DNA from 4 places in the Ruminococcus sporogenes genome. Region 1 is predicted to be linked to each of the others. Evidence: predicted binding sites of a transcription regulator. Region 1 holds the regulator's gene; each other region holds the start of a gene.

Evidence for each region. The regulator Rex, encoded in region 1, represses fermentation and respiration genes when NADH is low (regulators of the CRP and FNR family bind a similar motif). The targets are predictions, from matches to a motif close to ATTGTTAANNNNTTAACAAT.
Region 2: the regulator Rex is predicted to act here: its motif matches at 1,425-1,444, upstream of ACYQ0N_RS06730 (phosphoglycerate kinase).
Region 3: the regulator Rex is predicted to act here: its motif matches at 2,514-2,533, upstream of ACYQ0N_RS13405 (phosphoenolpyruvate carboxykinase (GTP)).
Region 4: the regulator Rex is predicted to act here: its motif matches at 1,744-1,763, upstream of adhE (bifunctional acetaldehyde-CoA/alcohol dehydrogenase).

The regions. Positions count from the first base shown of each region.
Region 1 is NZ_BAAHOA010000001.1:95,372-100,024, reverse strand. It holds gene ACYQ0N_RS00520 (NADP-dependent isocitrate dehydrogenase) at 1-993, shown strand, start outside; gene ACYQ0N_RS00515 (redox-sensing transcriptional repressor Rex) at 1,019-1,666, shown strand; gene ACYQ0N_RS00510 (FeoB-associated Cys-rich membrane protein) at 1,708-1,902, opposite strand; gene feoB (ferrous iron transport protein B) at 1,969-4,122, opposite strand; gene ACYQ0N_RS00500 (FeoA family protein) at 4,168-4,389, opposite strand; gene ACYQ0N_RS00495 (FeoA family protein) at 4,406-4,618, opposite strand.
Region 2 is NZ_BAAHOA010000002.1:83,488-88,140, reverse strand. It holds gene tpiA (triose-phosphate isomerase) at 1-83, opposite strand, end outside; gene ACYQ0N_RS06730 (phosphoglycerate kinase) at 160-1,380, opposite strand; gene ACYQ0N_RS06725 (DegV family protein) at 1,507-2,379, opposite strand; gene ACYQ0N_RS06720 (tRNA (cytidine(34)-2'-O)-methyltransferase) at 2,379-2,891, opposite strand; gene ACYQ0N_RS06715 (hypothetical protein) at 3,060-3,230, shown strand; partial or broken gene ACYQ0N_RS15465 (sulfite exporter TauE/SafE family protein) at 3,254-3,960, shown strand; gene ruvX (Holliday junction resolvase RuvX) at 3,957-4,394, opposite strand; gene ACYQ0N_RS06695 (dihydroorotate dehydrogenase) at 4,405-4,653, opposite strand, start outside.
Region 3 is NZ_BAAHOA010000004.1:92,978-97,630, reverse strand. It holds gene polA (DNA polymerase I) at 1-579, shown strand, start outside; gene rimI (ribosomal protein S18-alanine N-acetyltransferase) at 563-1,024, shown strand; gene tsaD (tRNA (adenosine(37)-N6)-threonylcarbamoyltransferase complex transferase subunit TsaD) at 1,026-2,036, shown strand; gene ACYQ0N_RS13410 (hypothetical protein) at 2,074-2,412, shown strand; gene ACYQ0N_RS13405 (phosphoenolpyruvate carboxykinase (GTP)) at 2,671-4,461, shown strand; gene ACYQ0N_RS13400 (GntR family transcriptional regulator) at 4,614-4,653, shown strand, end outside.
Region 4 is NZ_BAAHOA010000008.1:17,098-21,750, forward strand. It holds gene ACYQ0N_RS15060 (6-phosphofructokinase) at 1-868, shown strand, start outside; gene ACYQ0N_RS15065 (hypothetical protein) at 909-1,181, shown strand; gene ACYQ0N_RS15070 (C-GCAxxG-C-C family protein) at 1,201-1,659, shown strand; gene adhE (bifunctional acetaldehyde-CoA/alcohol dehydrogenase) at 1,849-4,491, shown strand; gene ACYQ0N_RS15080 (glycoside hydrolase family 5 protein) at 4,530-4,653, opposite strand, start outside.

The DNA of each region.
Region 1 (4,653 bases):
TGCGCAACGATCACTCCGAATGCAGCCAGAATGCCCGAATACAATCTTACAGAAATGTGGAAATCCCCTAACGGAACCATAAGGGCTATACTGGACGGCACCGTTTTCAGAACTCCTATTCTTGTCAAAGGAATTACGCCGTATATTCCGTCATGGACAAATCCTATAACAATCGCTCGTCACGCCTACGGAGACGTATATAAGAATACTGAAATGCAGGTCAGCGGCGGCGGTAAGGCGGAACTTGTCTACACCGACAAGGACGGAAACGAAACCAGACAGCTTATCCATGAATTCGACGGCGACGGAATAATCCAGGGTTTGCACAATATTGATAAAAGTATCGCAGGCTTTGCAAAATCATGCTTTAATTACGCCCTTGATACAAAGCAGGACGTATGGTTTGCAACCAAGGATACTATTTCAAAAAAATATGACCACAGATTCAAGGATATATTTCAGGAAATCTTTGACGCCGAATATAAGGAAAAATTCGAAGCAGCAGGAATTGAATATTTCTATACTCTCATAGACGACGCCGTTGCAAGAGTTATTCGTTCAAACGGCGGCTATATCTGGGCATGCAAAAACTATGACGGAGACGTTATGTCGGATATGGTTTCAACAGCTTTCGGAAGTCTCGCAATGATGACCTCCGTTCTTGTTTCACCTGACGGAGTTTATGAATACGAAGCGGCGCACGGAACAGTCCAGCGTCACTATTATAAATATCTCAAGGGCGAGGAAACGTCGACTAACTCGGTCGCTACTATTTTTGCATGGAGCGGCGCTTTAAGAAAAAGAGGCGAGCTTGACGGCAGCAGCGAACTTACTGAATTTGCGGATAATCTTGAAAGAGCAACCATACAAACGATTGAGGACGGCGTTATGACCGGCGATCTCTATATGCTTTCAAAGCTTGAAAATAAGAAAAAGGTAGATTCAAGAACGTTTTTGGAGGAAATCAACAGCAGACTTTCTCAGATGGTTTAATATATTTTAGGAAGGATCGGATTTCATGTCAAAACCCTTAATTTCAGCTCCGGTAATAAAGCGTCTGCCAAGGTATTACCGGTTTTTAGGCGAGCTTGAAAACCAAGGCTTTACAAGAATATCAAGCCGTGAGCTTTCTGAAAAAATGGGACTTACGGCGTCGCAGATAAGACAGGATCTAAACTGCTTCGGAGGCTTCGGTCAGCAGGGATACGGCTACAATGTAAAAGAACTGCATAAAGCCATCGGAGAAATACTCGGAATCAACGCCGGCAACAGGACAATACTTATAGGCGCAGGAAATCTTGGCAGAGCTATCGCCTCTCACATTGATTTTACTAAGCGGGGCTTCAGGCTTATAGGGATTTTTGACAGTAATCCTGAAAAAACCGGACAGATAATTTCCGGAATTAAAGTTTCCCACACAGACGTTATTGAAAAATTCTGCAAGGATAATAACCCTGTATGCGCAGTACTGTGTATTCCTAAATCCTCAGCACAGGAAATAGCAAACAGGCTGGTAACGCTGGGAATAAAGGGCTTCTGGAATTTCAGTCATTACGATCTTAAAATGGACCATAACGACAGTATAATTGTTGAAAACGTACATCTGGCCGACAGCCTTATGACGTTAGCTTACGGGCTTCACTCTAATTCCGATAGAGAAGAATAAAAAAATCAGGCTTTAAAAAGCCTGATTTTTTTATTTGATTATTATTTGTTAAGTTCTTTGTTTTTCTGACCGCTGCGGCATAAAGAAGAATTCGGACAGCAGCCGCAGTTGCAGCCGCATGAGGATTTACCGCCCGCCTTGTCTTTTCTGAGCTTTATTACAATAAGCGTCACAACAGCTGCAATTATAAGAAATACCACTATTGTTCCGATATTTGAAATCAGATAATCCATCATCGCTTTTATTCCGCCTTTCTCTCCGTCAGGAAGATCGCCCGCAGCTCTAAAAGAAATTTTACCGGCTTACGCTTTTACCCTGACTTTTGTTTTAAGCGCACTGCTTTCATTATACGGCCTTACAAGCATATAAACAATAAACGCAATCAGAATCAGCGCCGCGATAAGACCGATAACATTTACATTTCCTGTAAATACCGAGCCTACCTGATAAATTATAAGCGAAACCGCATATGCAAAAACGCACTGATAGCCTATTGCAAACAAGGTCCATTTCGCATTGTTCATTTCACGCTTGATAGCTCCCATTGCCGCAAAGCACGGCGCGCACAGAAGATTGAAAACAAGGAAAGAATATGCTGAAAGCCGTGTAAACGCAGCGGCGACCTCCGGCCATATCTCGTCTCCGTTTTCAGAAAGCTCCTCCCCTGCAAAGTGAAATAGTTGTCCGAACGTTGCAACAACGTTTTCCTTTGCAATAAGTCCGGTAACAGTCGCGACGGCGGATTTCCAGTCGCCCCAGCCAAGCGGAGCGAATATCCACGCAAACGCGTTTCCGATTTTTGCAAGGACAGAATTATCCAGATCGTCGACCATTCCAAAACCGTTTTCCCAGCCAAACGCCTGAAGAAACCAAAGAATAATTGACGACAAAAGAATTATGGTACCTGCTTTCTTTATAAACGACCAGCCTCTTTCCCACATTGAGCGCAGAACGTTGCCTACTGTAGGCAGATGATATGCCGGCAGCTCCATTACAAAGGGCGCCGGATCACCGGAAAACAATTTGGTTTTCTTGAGCATTATACCTGAAACTATAATGGCGCCGACTCCGATAAAATATGCGGAAGCTGAAACCCAGCCGGCATTATTGAAAAGCGCTCCGGCAATAAGACCTATTATCGGCAGCTTCGCGCCGCATGGAATAAACGTGGTAGTCATAATAGTCATTCTGCGGTCACGCTCGTTTTCTATAGTACGAGAAGCCATAACTCCGGGAACGCCGCAGCCCGTTCCTATAAGCATAGGTATAAAGGATTTTCCCGAAAGTCCGAATTTGCGGAATATCCTGTCCATAACGAACGCTATTCTCGCCATATATCCGCATGCCTCAAGAAAACCGAGGAATATAAACAGAACAAGCATCTGGGGAACAAATCCCAGCACAGCCCCTACTCCGGCAATTATACCGTCAACAATCAGTCCCTGTAACCACGCCGCACAGTTTATGCTTTCAAGTAGCTTGTTTGCGCCGTTTGTTATCCAATCGCCGAAAAGAGTGTCGTTAGTCCATCCCGTCACCCAGTCGCCTACCGTAGTTACAGATACATAATATACGATAAACATAACGACTGCAAAAATCGGCAGCGCAAGAAAACGGTTGGTAACGACCTTATCAATTTTATCCGATAAGGTAAGACCTCCCTTATTTTTCTTTTTGCAGCAGCCCTTGATTATAGACGCTATGTAAATGTAACGCTCGTTTGTTATAATACTTTCAGAATCGTCGTCCATTTCCCTTTCTGCGGCGGCAATATCAGATTCTATATGCTCCATTATTTCCTTTGGTATTGAAAGACGGCTCAGCACCTTTTCATCGCGCTCAAATATTTTTATGGCATACCATCTCTGCTGCTCCTCAGGAATATTATGCAGGAAAGCTTCCTCTATATGAGCGATGGCATGCTCGACGCACCCGCAGAAGCTATGCTGAGGCACAGTACATTCTCGGCTTTCCGCGGCCGCCACAGCCCTCTCGGCAGCTTCCTTCACACCGACGCCCTTTAAAGCTGAAATTTCACAGACCTCGCAGCCCAGTTCCTTAGAAAGCTGAGAAATATTAATCTTATCTCCGTTTTTGCGCACTATGTCAATCATATTGACAGCCGCGACAACAGGTATCCCAAGCTCTGTAAGCTGAGTTGTAAGATAAAGATTTCTTTCAAGGTTCGTACCGTCGATAATATTAAGTATAGCGTCGGGACGCTCGTCTATAAGATAATTTCTTGCGACTACCTCCTCAAGAGTATAAGGAGAAAGCGAGTAAATACCCGGAAGATCAGTAATAATAACGTCCTTGCGTCCCTTAAGCCTGCCCTCCTTTTTCTCAACCGTTACCCCGGGCCAGTTACCGACAAACTGGTTAGAGCCTGTAAGCGAGTTAAAAAGCGTTGTTTTGCCGCAGTTAGGATTGCCTGCCAGCGCGATTTTAATTTCCATAAATCTACCTCTTTTCTAATTAGCGTTTGCTAACTTATGTGCAAATTAATTGGTTTCTATCAGGTCTGCGTCTGCTTTTCGCAGAGTAAGCTCATAGCCTCTGACCGTTATCTCTATAGGATCCCCCAGAGGCGCTACTTTTCTGACGTATATCTCCGTCCCCTTGGTTATGCCCATATCCATAATTCTGCGCTTTACGGCTCCGTCTCCGTTAAGCCTGCTGACCTTAACCGTCTGACCGATTTTTGCTTCTCTTAGTGTTGACATATGCCTGCCTCCAATATCATACCATTATTTTTGAAGCCATTTCCTTGGAAACGGCAACTCTTGAATCCTTTACATTGACAATTACATTACCGCCGATTTCAGAAATAACAGTGACCGAGCCGCCTGCGACAAATCCCAGATTTTCAAGGAATTTTCTCGTTTCCGGCTTTCCGCCGACCTTTTTAATCATATTCTCCTCGCCGATATTAGCTAATGTCAAAGGCATCATTACACTCCTCCTCCCACGTTTTTAATCTGATAAGC
Region 2 (4,653 bases), on a different contig from region 1:
TCAAGAAGCTCCTTAGCCTCAGGTCTTGTTTTATTCATTTTCCAGTTACCGGCAATAATTGCCTTTCTTAAAGATTTATTCATATTAACTACTCCTTAATCAAATGTTTGTTTCACAATAAGGAGAACAAGGAAATATCCTCGTTCTCCGGATTAGATATTATTTATCTGCAATTACAGCAACGCCGGGAAGCGTCTTGCCTTCAAGATATTCAAGCGAAGCTCCGCCGCCTGTTGAGATATGACTCATTTTATCAGCGAAACCAAGCTGCATAACAGCCGCCGCAGAATCGCCGCCGCCGATTATTGTAGTAGCGTCTGTTTCAGCAAGAGCCTTGGCAACGGCAATTGTACCCTTAGCAAGCACAGGGTTTTCAAATACGCCCATAGGACCGTTCCAAACAACTGTCTTGGCAGATTTAGCAGCTTCAGCAAAAATCTCCTGGGTTTTAGGTCCGATATCCAAGCCCATTTTATCAGCAGGAATATTTTTTGATTCAACATATTCTACAGAAATTTCAGCGTCTATAGGTTCCGGAAATGAAACGGATACGGCAGTGTCAACCGGAAGAAGAAGCTTCTTGCCGAGAGATTCAGCCTTTGCCATCATTTCCTTGCAATAATCAACCTTTTCAAGATCAACAAGTGAAGTGCCTACTTCATAGCCCTTAGCTTTAAGGAAGGTATAAGCCATACCTCCGCCGATAATCAGGGTATCGCACTTTTCAAGAAGATTAGAGATAACATTGAGCTTATCTGCAACCTTTGCTCCGCCGAGTATAGCCACAAACGGTCTTTCAGGCACCTCAACCGCATTTCCGAGATACTGGATTTCCTTTTGCATTAAATAACCCACAGCAGTTTCAGAAACAAATTTTGTAACTCCCGCTGTAGAAGCATGAGCTCTGTGAGCAGAACCAAAAGCGTCCATAACAAATACTTCGTTATCGACGAGGTCTGCCAATTCCTTAGCAAAAGCCTCCCCGTTCTTTGTTTCTTCAGCGCCGCGGAATCTTGTATTCTGAAGAACAACAATTTCACCGTTATTCATTTCAGCTATTGTTTTCTTAGCTGTTTCGCCGGTTACTGTATCGTCTCCGACAAACGTAACCTTAGCGTCAACAAGTTCACCAAGTCTTTTAGCTGCCGGCTCAAGTGAAAACTTAGCCTCAGGACCGTTCTTAGGCTTACCGAGATGTGAGCAAAGAACAACCTTTCCTCCGTCGGCTACGAGCTTCTTGATTGTAGGAAGAGCCGCCTGTATCCTGTTATCGTTTGTTATAACTCCATCCTTAAGAGGAACATTGAAGTCGACTCTGACTAAAACCTTTTTGCCGTTAACGTTAATGTCGTCAATTGAAACCTTGTTTAAACCTGCCATGTTATCCTAAACATCCTTTCATTTATATACATATACAATCCAAGGCTGTTATAATTTTAACAACCATTTATATTTTACACTATTTCCCTTTAATTTGCAAGCTTTTTTTAGTATATTGAAAAATTTCTATTTCTGAATGCCGCGTATTATAAATCCAACAACATTATGACCGGCGTTACATGCGACTGCCGCCCCTATCTGCACGGTATATTCCGGAGGATAACCGAACTTTCTTGTCATTTCAGCAGCAAGCTCGTCTGTCAAGGCAGATTCGCTTCCCTTAACCATAATATAAGGCGTTTTAGGCGTCATAGATCTTTCGGCGTCGGCAAGCAGCTTAGAAACAATATTTTTTTCTCCTCTGATTTTCTCAATAACAGTTGAAACCCCTCCGGCAATCTTAATAAGCGGACGCAACCCCAGCAATTCGCCTGCAAAAGCCGCAGCGGCAGTCACTCTACCCGATTTCTTTACATATTTAAGAGTCATAGGAACAAAATGTACTTCAGCACAATCAAACCATTCCTTAAGATAATCAATAATCTCGTCAGGAGTTTCCCCCTTCTGAGCCTTCAGAGCCGCCTGCATAACAGGATAACCGTAAACTCCGGTATAGTTCTTTGAATCTACAACATAAATCCTCATGCTGCTGCCGGATTCCTTTATCTCCTTTTTAAACTCATCGGCTGCGGAAAGCGCGTTTTTATAAGTGGCTGAGCCCGTAGATGAAATGGTAACATAAATAACATCCGTCCAGCCCTCCTTATAAAGTTCCTTGTAAACCTCAAGTATTTCATATGGGGTAAGCTGCGACGTTGTAGGCATCTCTTTGGCGTTATCCATCATATTATAAAATTCTTCATTTGTAAAATCAATTCTTTCCCTGTAAGCAGTTCCGTCTACAATGACTGGAAAGGACATGATCTTTATACCAAGCCTTTTTTCATCCTCTTTAGAAATATCACAAGCCGAATCCGTTATAATTTTAATCTTCTGCATTATATCCCACCTTTCTGATTCCAGCTATATTGCGTCAGGCGTCCTTCTTTTGAAAGATCCGGAAAATTCCATTGCCTTAATACTTCATATACGGCAATTGCTACTGAATTAGATAAATTAAGGCTTCTCAGATTATTTCTCATTGGAATTCTGACGCAGCGTTTTTCGTTCTCAAATAATATTTTTTCATCTATCCCTTTATCTTCCCTGCCAAAAATAATATAAGCATTATCGGGATATTCAACTTCGCTGTAAACGCTTCTTCCTTTAGTTGTAAAATAATAATAGTTACCGTTATTCTGCTCATAAAATTCTGAAATATTATCATAATAACTGATATTAAGCTTATCCCAATAATCAAGACCGGCTCTTTTTAAATTTTTATCTGTTATTTCAAATCCGAACGGTCTAATAAGGTGAAGCCTTGCGCCGGTAACAGCACAGGTTCGAGCTATATTTCCCGTATTTTGAGGTATCTGCGGTTCAATAAGAACAATATTTAAATTTTTCATAAACTCACCATAATATATTATATCAGAAATCAAAAAAAATTTCAACAATATTGAAAAATTTGGAACGCAGCAGCTATGTATTTTATCAAATCCTTTATGCATAATACCATTGTAAGCAAAAAATTCAGCGCTATAGCTGATAAGAAAAATAAAATGGAGAAGATTCAAATGGAAACTAAAGCTATGATAAAAGGCATGGCTGCCGGCGCGGTGGTCGGAACGGCATGCTATATGATTTCAAAATCACCGGACAGAAAAAAGAAACAGCTTAAAAGGAATACCGGTAAAGCAGTAAAGGCCTTTGCTTCTGTTGCCGATTGCTTTTCGTCAATGTTTTAACCAAAGAAATACAGGAGGAGTACGTGGGAAAGCTATATTTTTACATTCTTGGCTTGATAACCGGTCTTGCTAACGGTCTTTTCGGCTCTGGCGGCGGTATAATCGCCGTGCCGATGCTCAAAAAATCCGGTATAACAACTAAAGAATCCCACGCCACCTCGCTTGCCTTAACACTTCCGTTAAGCATTGTAAGCTGTTTTTTCTATATAAGAAACAGCGATAAAATACTGCCGGATTCGCTCCGGTTAATTCCTTTCGGACTTGCCGGAGCGATAATAGGCGGTATAATAATGAAAAAAATCGCACCAAAATATCTAAAAAAGGCGTTCGGAATAATACTTATAATTTCCGGATTAAGGTTATTTATAAAATGAATTTCTGGATTCTTGCCGCAGCATTTTTAACCGGCATATTCGCTTCTCTCGGTCTTGGCGGAGGCATGATACTGATACTGTATATGACCATATTTGCCGGTTACACTCAGCTTGACGCTCAAGGTATAAATTTAATTTTCTTTATTCCCATAGCCCTGCTTTCTGTTATAATTCACACTAAAAGCAAGCTGGTTAAATGGAAAAAAATAATACCGTCCGTTATTTGCGGAATTATAACAGCAGTTATAGGCTGTATTATAGCCAAGAATATTGGAAACGAATATTTGACCAAAATATTTGCGGTTTTTGTTCTGCTAACCGGTATAAAGGAGCTGTTTACCAAGGTTAGAGATTAAAATTCGGCTATGCCTTTACCGCTGTTTTTCCTGTATCCCATGTAGCTTTCAAGTATAATAGTAGCCGCTACTGCGTCAACAACCGCTTTTCTCTTTTTGCCTCTGGTATTTGTTGTATTTAAATAATTATGCGCCGAAACGGTGGTACAGCGTTCGTCCCAAAGCTCAACCGGCACATTTGCAGACTCTTTCAGTTTTTCTGAAAACAAAACGCATTTTTCAGCTCTTTCGCCTATTGTGCCGTTCATATTTTTAGGATAGCCTACAACCGCGATATCCGCTTTATTTTCCGCTATTATTTCAGCGGTTTTTTTTATGCATTCATCAAAATCCTTCTCATTAATAACGCATAACGGCGAAGCCAGCATCTCTGTTTTATCACACATTGCAATTCCGGTCCTTGAATCGCCGAAATCAACAGCTATAATTTTCATAAGCTATTTTTCACTCCCGCCATACGCTTACTGCGCCTATAATATCCTTTATATCGGAAATACCATGGCTGTTAAGAAACTCGTTGATTTCTTCTATTATCCTGACAGGCGCATAGGGATCTGTAAAAATCGCCGCGCCTATCTGAACGGCCGAGGCGCCTGCCATCATCATTTCTATGGCGTCAGCTCCCGATGATATACCTCCCATGCCTATTACCGGAATATTTACAGCACCGGAAGTCTGCCATACCATTCTGAC
Region 3 (4,653 bases), on a different contig from region 1:
GCCGCAAGGGTTTTCGGTCTTCCGGAGGAAATGATTACTCCGGAAATGAGAAGCGCGGCTAAGGCTGTAAATTTTGGAATAATTTACGGAATAGGCGCATTTTCACTTTCAAAGGATATTAATGTCAGCGTTTATGAGGCAAAAAAATATATTAATGATTATCTGCATAAATTCCCAAACGTTGAGAAATTTATGAATGAAACGGTCGAAAAAGCTAAAAAAGACGGATATGTCACAACTATGTTCGGAAGAAAGAGATATGTTCCCGAGCTTTCGGCTTCAAATAAGAATATGCAGGCGGCAGGAAAGCGTATTGCTATGAATACGCCGATACAGGGAAGCGCGGCGGATATAATAAAAATTGCTATGGTCAGGGTATACGGGCGGCTGAAAAAGGAGATACCGGAGGCAAGGCTTATACTTCAGGTGCACGACGAGCTGATCGTCGAGTGTTCTGAGAATGACGCCGACAGGGCTGCGGAAATTCTTTCCGAGGAAATGACTCATGCATGCGAGCTTAAAGTTCCGCTGATAGCAGATGTGAACAGGGGCGGAAGCTGGTATGACGCCAAGGGTTGATATAGAGGAAGCCGTAATAGCTCAATTAAAGGATATTGCGGAGATAGAGAAGCAATGTATAGCTGACGGATGGTCAGAAAAAGCCTTTTTGGAGGCGTTTGAAAATAAATACTCAATAATTCTGTCGGCGGTATCCGCTGGCAGAGTTATAGGCTTTTTAAATGGTACCGCAGTTCTCGACGAGGCGGAGCTTCTAAATATAGCAGTCATGGAGGAGTATCGAGGAATGGGCGCGGGCGGAGCGCTGATAAGCGAATTTCTGCATATTCTTTCTGATAAGAATGTTGGTACTGTTTATCTGGAGGTTCGTGAAAGCAATGCCGAGGCTATAAACTTATATAAAAAATATGGTTTTGAACAGAACGGAATGCGCAGAAATTATTATAGACATCCTGTTGAAAACGCTGTATTGATGATGAAAAAAATAGATTTGGCTGGTGATTAGAATGCTGATACTTGGAATTGAAAGCTCGTGTGATGAAACGGCTGCGGCTGTTTCTGAAAATGGTACAAATATATTGTCCTCGGTAATTTCAACGCAAATTGAGGAGCATAAAAAATACGGCGGCGTTGTACCGGAAATAGCGTCTCGCCGTCATTGTGAAAATATACTCGGCGTGGTTGAAAAGGCGTTGAGAGATTCGGATAAAACTCTTGACGATATGGACGCTGTGGCTGTCACGTATGCGCCGGGACTTATAGGAGCATTGCTTGTCGGAGTCAATTTTGCAAAAGGTCTTTCGCTTGCCTCAGAAAAACCGCTTGTGCCTGTGCATCATATTTCAGGGCACATTGCTGCGAATTATATTGCGCATAGCGAGTTGAAGCCGCCGTATATCTGTCTGGTTGCAAGCGGAGGACATTCTCATATAGTTGAGGTAATTGATTATACAAAATTCAGAATAATCGGACGCACAAGAGACGACGCTGCCGGAGAATGCTTTGATAAGTGCGCAAGGGCAATGGGTTTTCCGTATCCGGGAGGTATACATATTGACAGAGCGGCGCAGCTTGGCGACAAATCAGCCTATGTATTGCCTCGTCCGAGGGTAACAGGCTGCGAGTATGATTTCAGTTTTTCCGGATTAAAGACCGCCGTTATAAATCTTCTGCATAACGCCGAGCAGAAGGGTAAGGAAATTAATAAAAATGACCTGAGTGCAGCCTTGCAGCATACTATTTCTGATATACTCTGTGAAAAGACAATTGCAGCGGCTAAAACGCTGGGGTATAATAAAATAGCCGTTGCAGGCGGAGTATCAGCCAACAGCGGCGTTCGGTCGACCTTTAAAAGAGTATGCGGAGAATGCGGAATTAAGCTTTATCTTCCGCCCAAGGAGCTTTGCGGAGATAACGGAGCAATGATAGCGTGTCAGGGGTATTATAATTTCCTTGCAGGTCAAAGGGCTGACGAGAGTCTTAATGCCTGCGCAACTCTTTCGATTGATGATATTTAAGGGAACGGCGAAGCATGTTGGAATAGGGGGATATTATATGATTGATATTTTATTTCTTACAGCCGCGGTTTTGGTTTCTTCATTCAACACCTTTGAAAACCAATCCTATGATGACATTGAAATATATGAACAGCGGCTTGAAAAATTCAATGAAGTATACGGAACTTCCTACGCTATACCGGAAAAACCTGTAGTCGGAGGGGATATCGTTGAATTTTATACTTCAATGACGCTTAATGAATTTGATAAATATATAATATCTATTTATGACGGATCTTATTATGATACAGAAGCGCCTTCTTTAAAAAATGACAGCGGCGGCGAACGTTTGGAAATACGCAGCGAATATTATTTTGCGGACTATGCAGATAAATAAAATATAAACAAAAACGCAGACTTTTTAGTCTGCGCTTGTTTTGCCGAATAAAAAAAGTTTTTGTTGGAAACACAATTGTCCATTGTGAAAAAACAATGAAACTTGTTATTAATTTCACAATTCAGGTTAAATTCTATTGACATCCAATAAAAAAAATATTATAATATAAAAATGAAGGGAATTTTGGAATTAAAGGTTTCAGGATTCAAAAATAATCGCACAGTATTTTTGTGCAGAAATATTAAGGAGGATATAACCATGTCACTGACAAATAACCCCAATGTCTTAAAATGGGTTGAGGAAATGACAGCCCTCACAAAGCCTGACAAGGTAGTATGGATTGACGGCAGCAAGGAGCAGATAGAAGCTCTTAAGAAGGAAGCGCTTTCAACAGGCGAAATGCAGGAGCTCAACCAGGAAAAGCTTCCGGGATGTCTTTATCACAGAACTCTTCCCAACGACGTAGCCAGAGTTGAGGACAGAACCTTTATCTGCTGCAAAAATAAAGAAGACGCAGGGCCGACAAATAACTGGTGCGATCCTGAGGAAATGTATGCAAAGCTCAGACCTATGTACGACGGCGTTATGAAGGGAAGAACAATGTATGTAATCCCTTATTCAATGGGTCCTATCGGTTCTCCTCTTGCTAAAGTAGGCGTAGAAGTAACAGATTCTATTTATGTTGTTCTGAATATGAATATAATGACCAGAATGGGTAAGCAGGCTTTTGATAACCTGGGAGACGCTTCTAACGATTTTGTAAGAGGTCTTCATTCAAAGGCTCAGGTTGATCCTGAAAACAGATATATTGTTCATTTCCCTGAGGATAATACTATCTGGTCCATCAATTCGGCTTACGGCGGCAATGTTCTTCTTGGTAAAAAGTGTTTTGCTCTCAGAATAGCTTCATATCAGGGCAAGAACGAGGGCTGGATGGCTGAACACATGCTTATTCTCGGTCTTAAAAAGCCCGACGGCGAGGTTAAATATATTACGGCCGCTTTTCCGTCTGCATGCGGTAAGACAAATCTTGCTATGCTTATTCCGCCGGAGGGATATAAGAAGGACGGATACGAAATATTCACAGTCGGCGACGATATTGCTTGGATGAAGCAGGGCGACGACGGCAGGCTTTACGCAATTAACCCTGAAAACGGATTCTTCGGCGTTGCTCCGGGAACAAACGAAAAATCAAATTATAATGCGCTTGCTTCAACAATGAAGGATACAATTTTTACAAACGTTGCTATAAATAATGACGATATGACGGTTTGGTGGGAAGGTCTTGACAAGAATCCGCCGGAAAACGCGACAGAATGGAAGGGCGCTAAGGTAAACGGTAAGGAATATTCTGCTGAAGGCAATAAGCTTGCTCATCCTAACTCAAGATTCACAGCGCCGGCTAAGAACTGTCCTTGTATTTCACCTGAATTTGATAATCCTAAGGGCGTTCCGATTTCTGCAATTATTTTCGGCGGCAGACGTGCGGCTACTACTCCGCTGGTATATCAGTCGTTTGACTGGAAGCACGGTACCTATATTGGCTCGGCGGTTTCATCAGAAACGACTGCTGCCGCAACCGGCGAGGTAGGCGTTTTAAGACATGATCCTATGGCAATGAAGCCGTTCTGCGGTTATCACATGGGCGATTATTGGGCACATTGGCTTGAAATGGGCGAAAAGCTCGGCGATAAGGCTCCTAAGATATTCAATGTAAACTGGTTTAAGCAGGACGAAAACGGCAACTTTATCTGGCCGGGCTTCGGCGATAATATGAGAGTTCTTGACTGGATCATCAAGAGATGTGAGGGAACTATCGACGCTGATGAAACAGCTATCGGATATCTTCCTAAGAAGGGCGATATTAATGTCAAGGGTATAGAGGACGAGGTTACGCCTGAAGTTATGGATAAGCTTCTTGCCGTTGATAAGGAGCTTTGGAAGAAGGACGTTGCTGATATGCGTGAATTCTATAAACAGTTCGGCGATAAGCTTCCTGAAGAACTCAGCAAAGAGCTTGATAAGCTTGAAGAAAGACTCGAAAAATAATTTTATAATTATTATAAAGAAGAACGGTTTTAAACCGTTCTTTTTTTATGAAAATTTTGAAAATGGGTATTGACAAACGCTGAATTATATGGTATTATACACTTGTAGTTAGTTAGTCTACTAATTAACCATAGTGAAAAGGAGGCGGAAAGGTGCAGGTGGATTTTGAAACAGAAAAACCGATTTTTGTCC
Region 4 (4,653 bases), on a different contig from region 1:
GCTTTCTGAATATTTCAGGAAAAATAATATAGCTATAAAGGTTGTCGGAATACCCAAAACGATAGATAATGATCTTATGTGTACCGATCATACGCCCGGTTTCGGTTCTGCTGCAAAGTATGTAGCGGCAACTCTTCAGGAAATTACAAGAGATAGTTCGGTTTACAGTGTAAAATCTGTTACGATAGTTGAGATAATGGGAAGGGACGCCGGATGGCTTGCCGCGTCCGCATGTGTTTTAAAGGCTAACGATGAGAACGCTCCTCATTTGATTTATCTTCCAGAGGCTCCTTTCAGCATAGAGCGTTTTCTGGAGGACGTCAACAGAATGCTCGGAGAGCATAAAGCGGTTATTATAGCCGTTTCCGAGGGACTGAAGCTTAGCGGAGGAGAATATGCGGCCGAGGGCTTTCAGTCGGGGGCAAATGACAGCTTTGGTCATAAATATCTTTCGGGAATCGGCAAATGTCTCGAAAATATCGTGAGGGAAGAGATTGGCTGTAAGGTACGTTCAATAGAGCTGAACGTTATGCAGAGATGCGCCTCTCACATAGCCTCTAAAACTGATATTGACGAATCTGTCAGAATAGGAGAGGAAGCGGTTAAAGCCGCCGTTGAAGGAATGACCGGAAAAATGATGGCGTTTAAAAGAATAAGCGACAGACCTTATTTTTCAGAAATAGTCCCTGTTGACGCGAATGAAGTAGCAAATAAAGAAAAGCTTTTTCCTAAGGAATGGATAAATAATCAGGGTAACAATGTGACGTCGCAGGCGCTGGATTATTTTCTTCCGCTTATACAGGGAGAACTTAATATACTGATGAAAAACGGTATGCCCGTACACTTTAAAATACCTAATTGGTTTTGATTTACGCTTTTATCTTACTACAATTACAGAGGTGAAGTAAATGAAAAATCCGAATCTATCAAAATTGATAATACTGGGAATAATATCGACGGGTATTGCGTTAGCCGGTCTGCCGCTAATTATTCAGTCATTCAGCAAATTTTATATGAAGTTTATTTGTATAGGAGGAGCAATATCGGCAGCGGGTATTATATTTGGAATAATATTTGTCAGATGTCCCTATTGCGGAAAAGCTTTGTCCATTAAAGGTTTTGTTATAAAATATTGCCCTCATTGCGGTGAAAAGCTAAAAATCAATAAGACTTATAAATAGGAGTAACGGAGAATATATAATGAAAAAATCAGAAAAGGCAGTTGAGCTATTTAAAAAGGGTTATAATTGTTCGCAGTCTGTTTTCGGAGCCTTTGCCGAGGATCTGGGAATTGATTTTGAAACGGCTGTAATGATTTCCTCCTCCTTCGGAGGGGGAATGGGCAGAATGAGAGAGGTCTGCGGAGCTGTAAGCGGAATGTTTATGGCTGCCGGAATAAAATACGGTTATTCAGATCCTAAGAACATGAATGCAAAAAAGGAGCATTATAGGCTTATTCAAACGCTTGCGGAAAGATTTAAGGAGCGTAATAAATATATAGTATGTCGTCAGCTTTTGGGAATGGAGGCCGATGGATATACGCCTTCTGAACGAAACGGAGAGTATTATAAGAAGAGACCTTGCGCTGAGCTTGTTAGAGACGCGGCCGAAATTTTTGAAGAATATTTAGAATGCTGCGATAAAAAAAACGAGATATAGTTTTTTTATAAAACTATTCGGCATATTGTAGAAAAGACGGGGAAAAATAGGCTTATAATTCGTTATAAATTATTTCATAAGCCTATTGACAAAAAAATAACAATGTGGTATAATGACATTGTTAAGAAATTAACAAGTCCGTTTATGAAAATTTATCAATTCATATTTATTTTATAGGAGGATAATCAAATGGCAAAGGAAAAGGATGCAAATAAGACCGCCGAGCAGCCTCAGGTTGATCCGAAGGCAATGGTGGATGAGCTTGTTGCTAAGGCTAAGGCTGCGCTTGACGAATACATGAAGCTCGATCAGGAGCAAATTGACAAAATCACCAAGGCTATGGCTCTTGCTGGTCTTTCTGCTCAGATGGAGCTTGCTAAGATGGCTGTAGAGGAAACAGGAAGAGGTATCTTTGAAGATAAAGTAACTAAAAATATTTTTTCTACTGAATATATCTGGCATTCTATTAAATACGAGAAGACGGTCGGCGTAATCGAAGATAATGAAAACGAAGGTTATCTTGAAATCGGCGAGCCTGTCGGTATTGTTGCCGGCGTTACTCCTGTAACAAATCCTACGTCAACTACGATGTTTAAATCTATTATATGCGCGAAAACAAGAAATCCTATTATTTTCGGATTCCATCCGAACGCTCAGAAATGTTCTGTAAGAGCCGCTGAAATAGTAAGAGACGCTGCCGTTGCCGCAGGCGCTCCTGAAAACTGTGTTCAGTGGATTGAGGTTCCTTCAATTGAAGCGACCGGATTTCTTATGAATCATCCTGACGTTGCTACAATTCTTGCAACAGGCGGTCCGGGAATGGTTAAGGCTGCTTATTCGGCAGGTAAGCCGGCTCTTGGAGTTGGCCCCGGAAATACTCCATGCTATATTGAAAAAACCGCTAAGCTTAAACAGGCCCTTAACGATCTTATTCTTTCAAAATCATTTGATAACGGTATGATCTGCGCGTCTGAGCAGGCTGCTATAATTGATACTGAGGTTTATGATGAGGCCGTTGCCTTTATGAAGGAGCAGGGCTGCTATTTCGCTAAGCCTGAGGACATTCAGAAGATTCAGGACGTAGTAATAAACGTTGAAAAAATGGCCGTTCAGCCTTGGGTAGTAGGTCAGTATCCGTGGCAGATTGCTGAAAAGGCAGGCATTTCGATTCCTAAGGAAACAAAGGTGCTCTGCGTAGAAATAGGCGGAACCAACGCTGATCAGTATCCGCTTGCGCTTGAAAAGCTTTCGCCGGTTCTGGCTGTTGTAAAATCAGACAGCACCGAGCATGCGTTTGAAATGTGTGAGGAAATGCTCAAGCACGGTGCCGGTCATACCGCAGTAATTCACTCGTCTAACGACGAGCTTATTGAAAAATACGGCGAAACAATGAAGGCAAGCCGTGTCGTAGTAAATTCTCCAGCTTCTTTCGGAGCTATCGGCGACGTATATAACTCAATGGCGCCTTCGCTTACTCTTGGCTGCGGTTCCTATGGTAAGAATTCCGTTTCTGAAAACGTTACGGCTAAAAACCTTATCAACAGAAAGAAAGTGGCTAAGAGGAGATTGAATATGCAGTGGTTTAAGGTTCCTGAAAAGATTTATTTTGAACCAGGTTCGGTTCAGTATCTTGCAAAGATGCCTGATATGAACAGAGTTATGATCGTAGCCGATCCGGGTATGGTACAGTTCGGCTATGTTGAAAGGGTATTATATCAGCTAAATAAAAATGCTAACAAGCCTTCTATTGAGATATTCAGCGAGGTAGAGCCTGATCCTGACCTTACAACAGTCCGTAAAGGCGTAGCGGTTATGAATTCTTTCCAGCCTGATGTAATCGTTGCTCTTGGCGGCGGTTCAGCAATGGACGCAGCTAAGGCTATGTGGCTCTTCTATGAAAATCCTGACGCCGACTTTATCGGTATGGCTCAGAAATTTATGGATATCCGTAAAAGAGTTTATAAGTTCCCTAAGATGGGTAAAAAGGCTAAAATGGTTTCTATTCCTACAACTTCCGGTACCGGCTCTGAAGTTACTTCGTTTGCGGTTATTTCTGACAAGAGCAAGAATATGAAATATCCTCTTGCCGATTATGAGCTGACTCCTGACGTAGCAATTATAGATCCTGAATTCGTTTATACAGTTCCTAAGTCATCTACTGCATTTACCGGTCTTGACGTTCTTACTCATGCGATTGAAGCTTATGTTTCAGTTCTTGCTAACGATTATACCGACGCTCTTGCGCTTCATGCCATCAAGCTGGTGTTTGAGTATCTTCCAAGCTCATATAAGAATGCCGACGAGCTTTCAAGAGAAAAAATGCACAATGCGTCCTGTATAGCCGGTATGGCGTTTACAAATGCATTCCTCGGCGTAAATCATTCGTTAGCGCACAAGCTTGGAGGAGAGTTCCACATTCCTCACGGTCTTGCTAACGCATATCTGCTGCCGCATGTTATCGAATATAACGGAGAACCTACTCCTACAAAATTTGCAGCATGGCCGAAATACGATCATTATATCGCACCTGAGCGTTATGCTGAAATCGCAAAGATGCTCGGATTGATTCCGCAGAACGCAACGGCTCAGGAAGGGGTAAAGGCTCTTGCAGACGCTGTAAGAAATCTAATGAAGGAAGTAAATATTCCTTTGACTATCAAGGAAGCAGGCGAAAATGATAAGAGATCTTATATAGATCCTAAGACCTATGAGGGCGCATTGGACGATCTCGCTTACAAGGCTTTTGACGACCAGTGTACTACAGCTAATCCTCGTCTGCCGAGGATTGACGAATTAAAGCGTCTTTATATGCTCGCTTATTACGGAAAATAATAATAAATAAAAAGGAACGCTCAAAAGCGTTCCTTTTTTTAATTACGTTGGCTTTCCGCTATATCTAAAAACGATTGTGCAAGCTGAGAATCTATCATTTCGCATGTTGTACGATTATAAAATACATCGGTTATATCCCATAGCATAGGACACATATTTCTT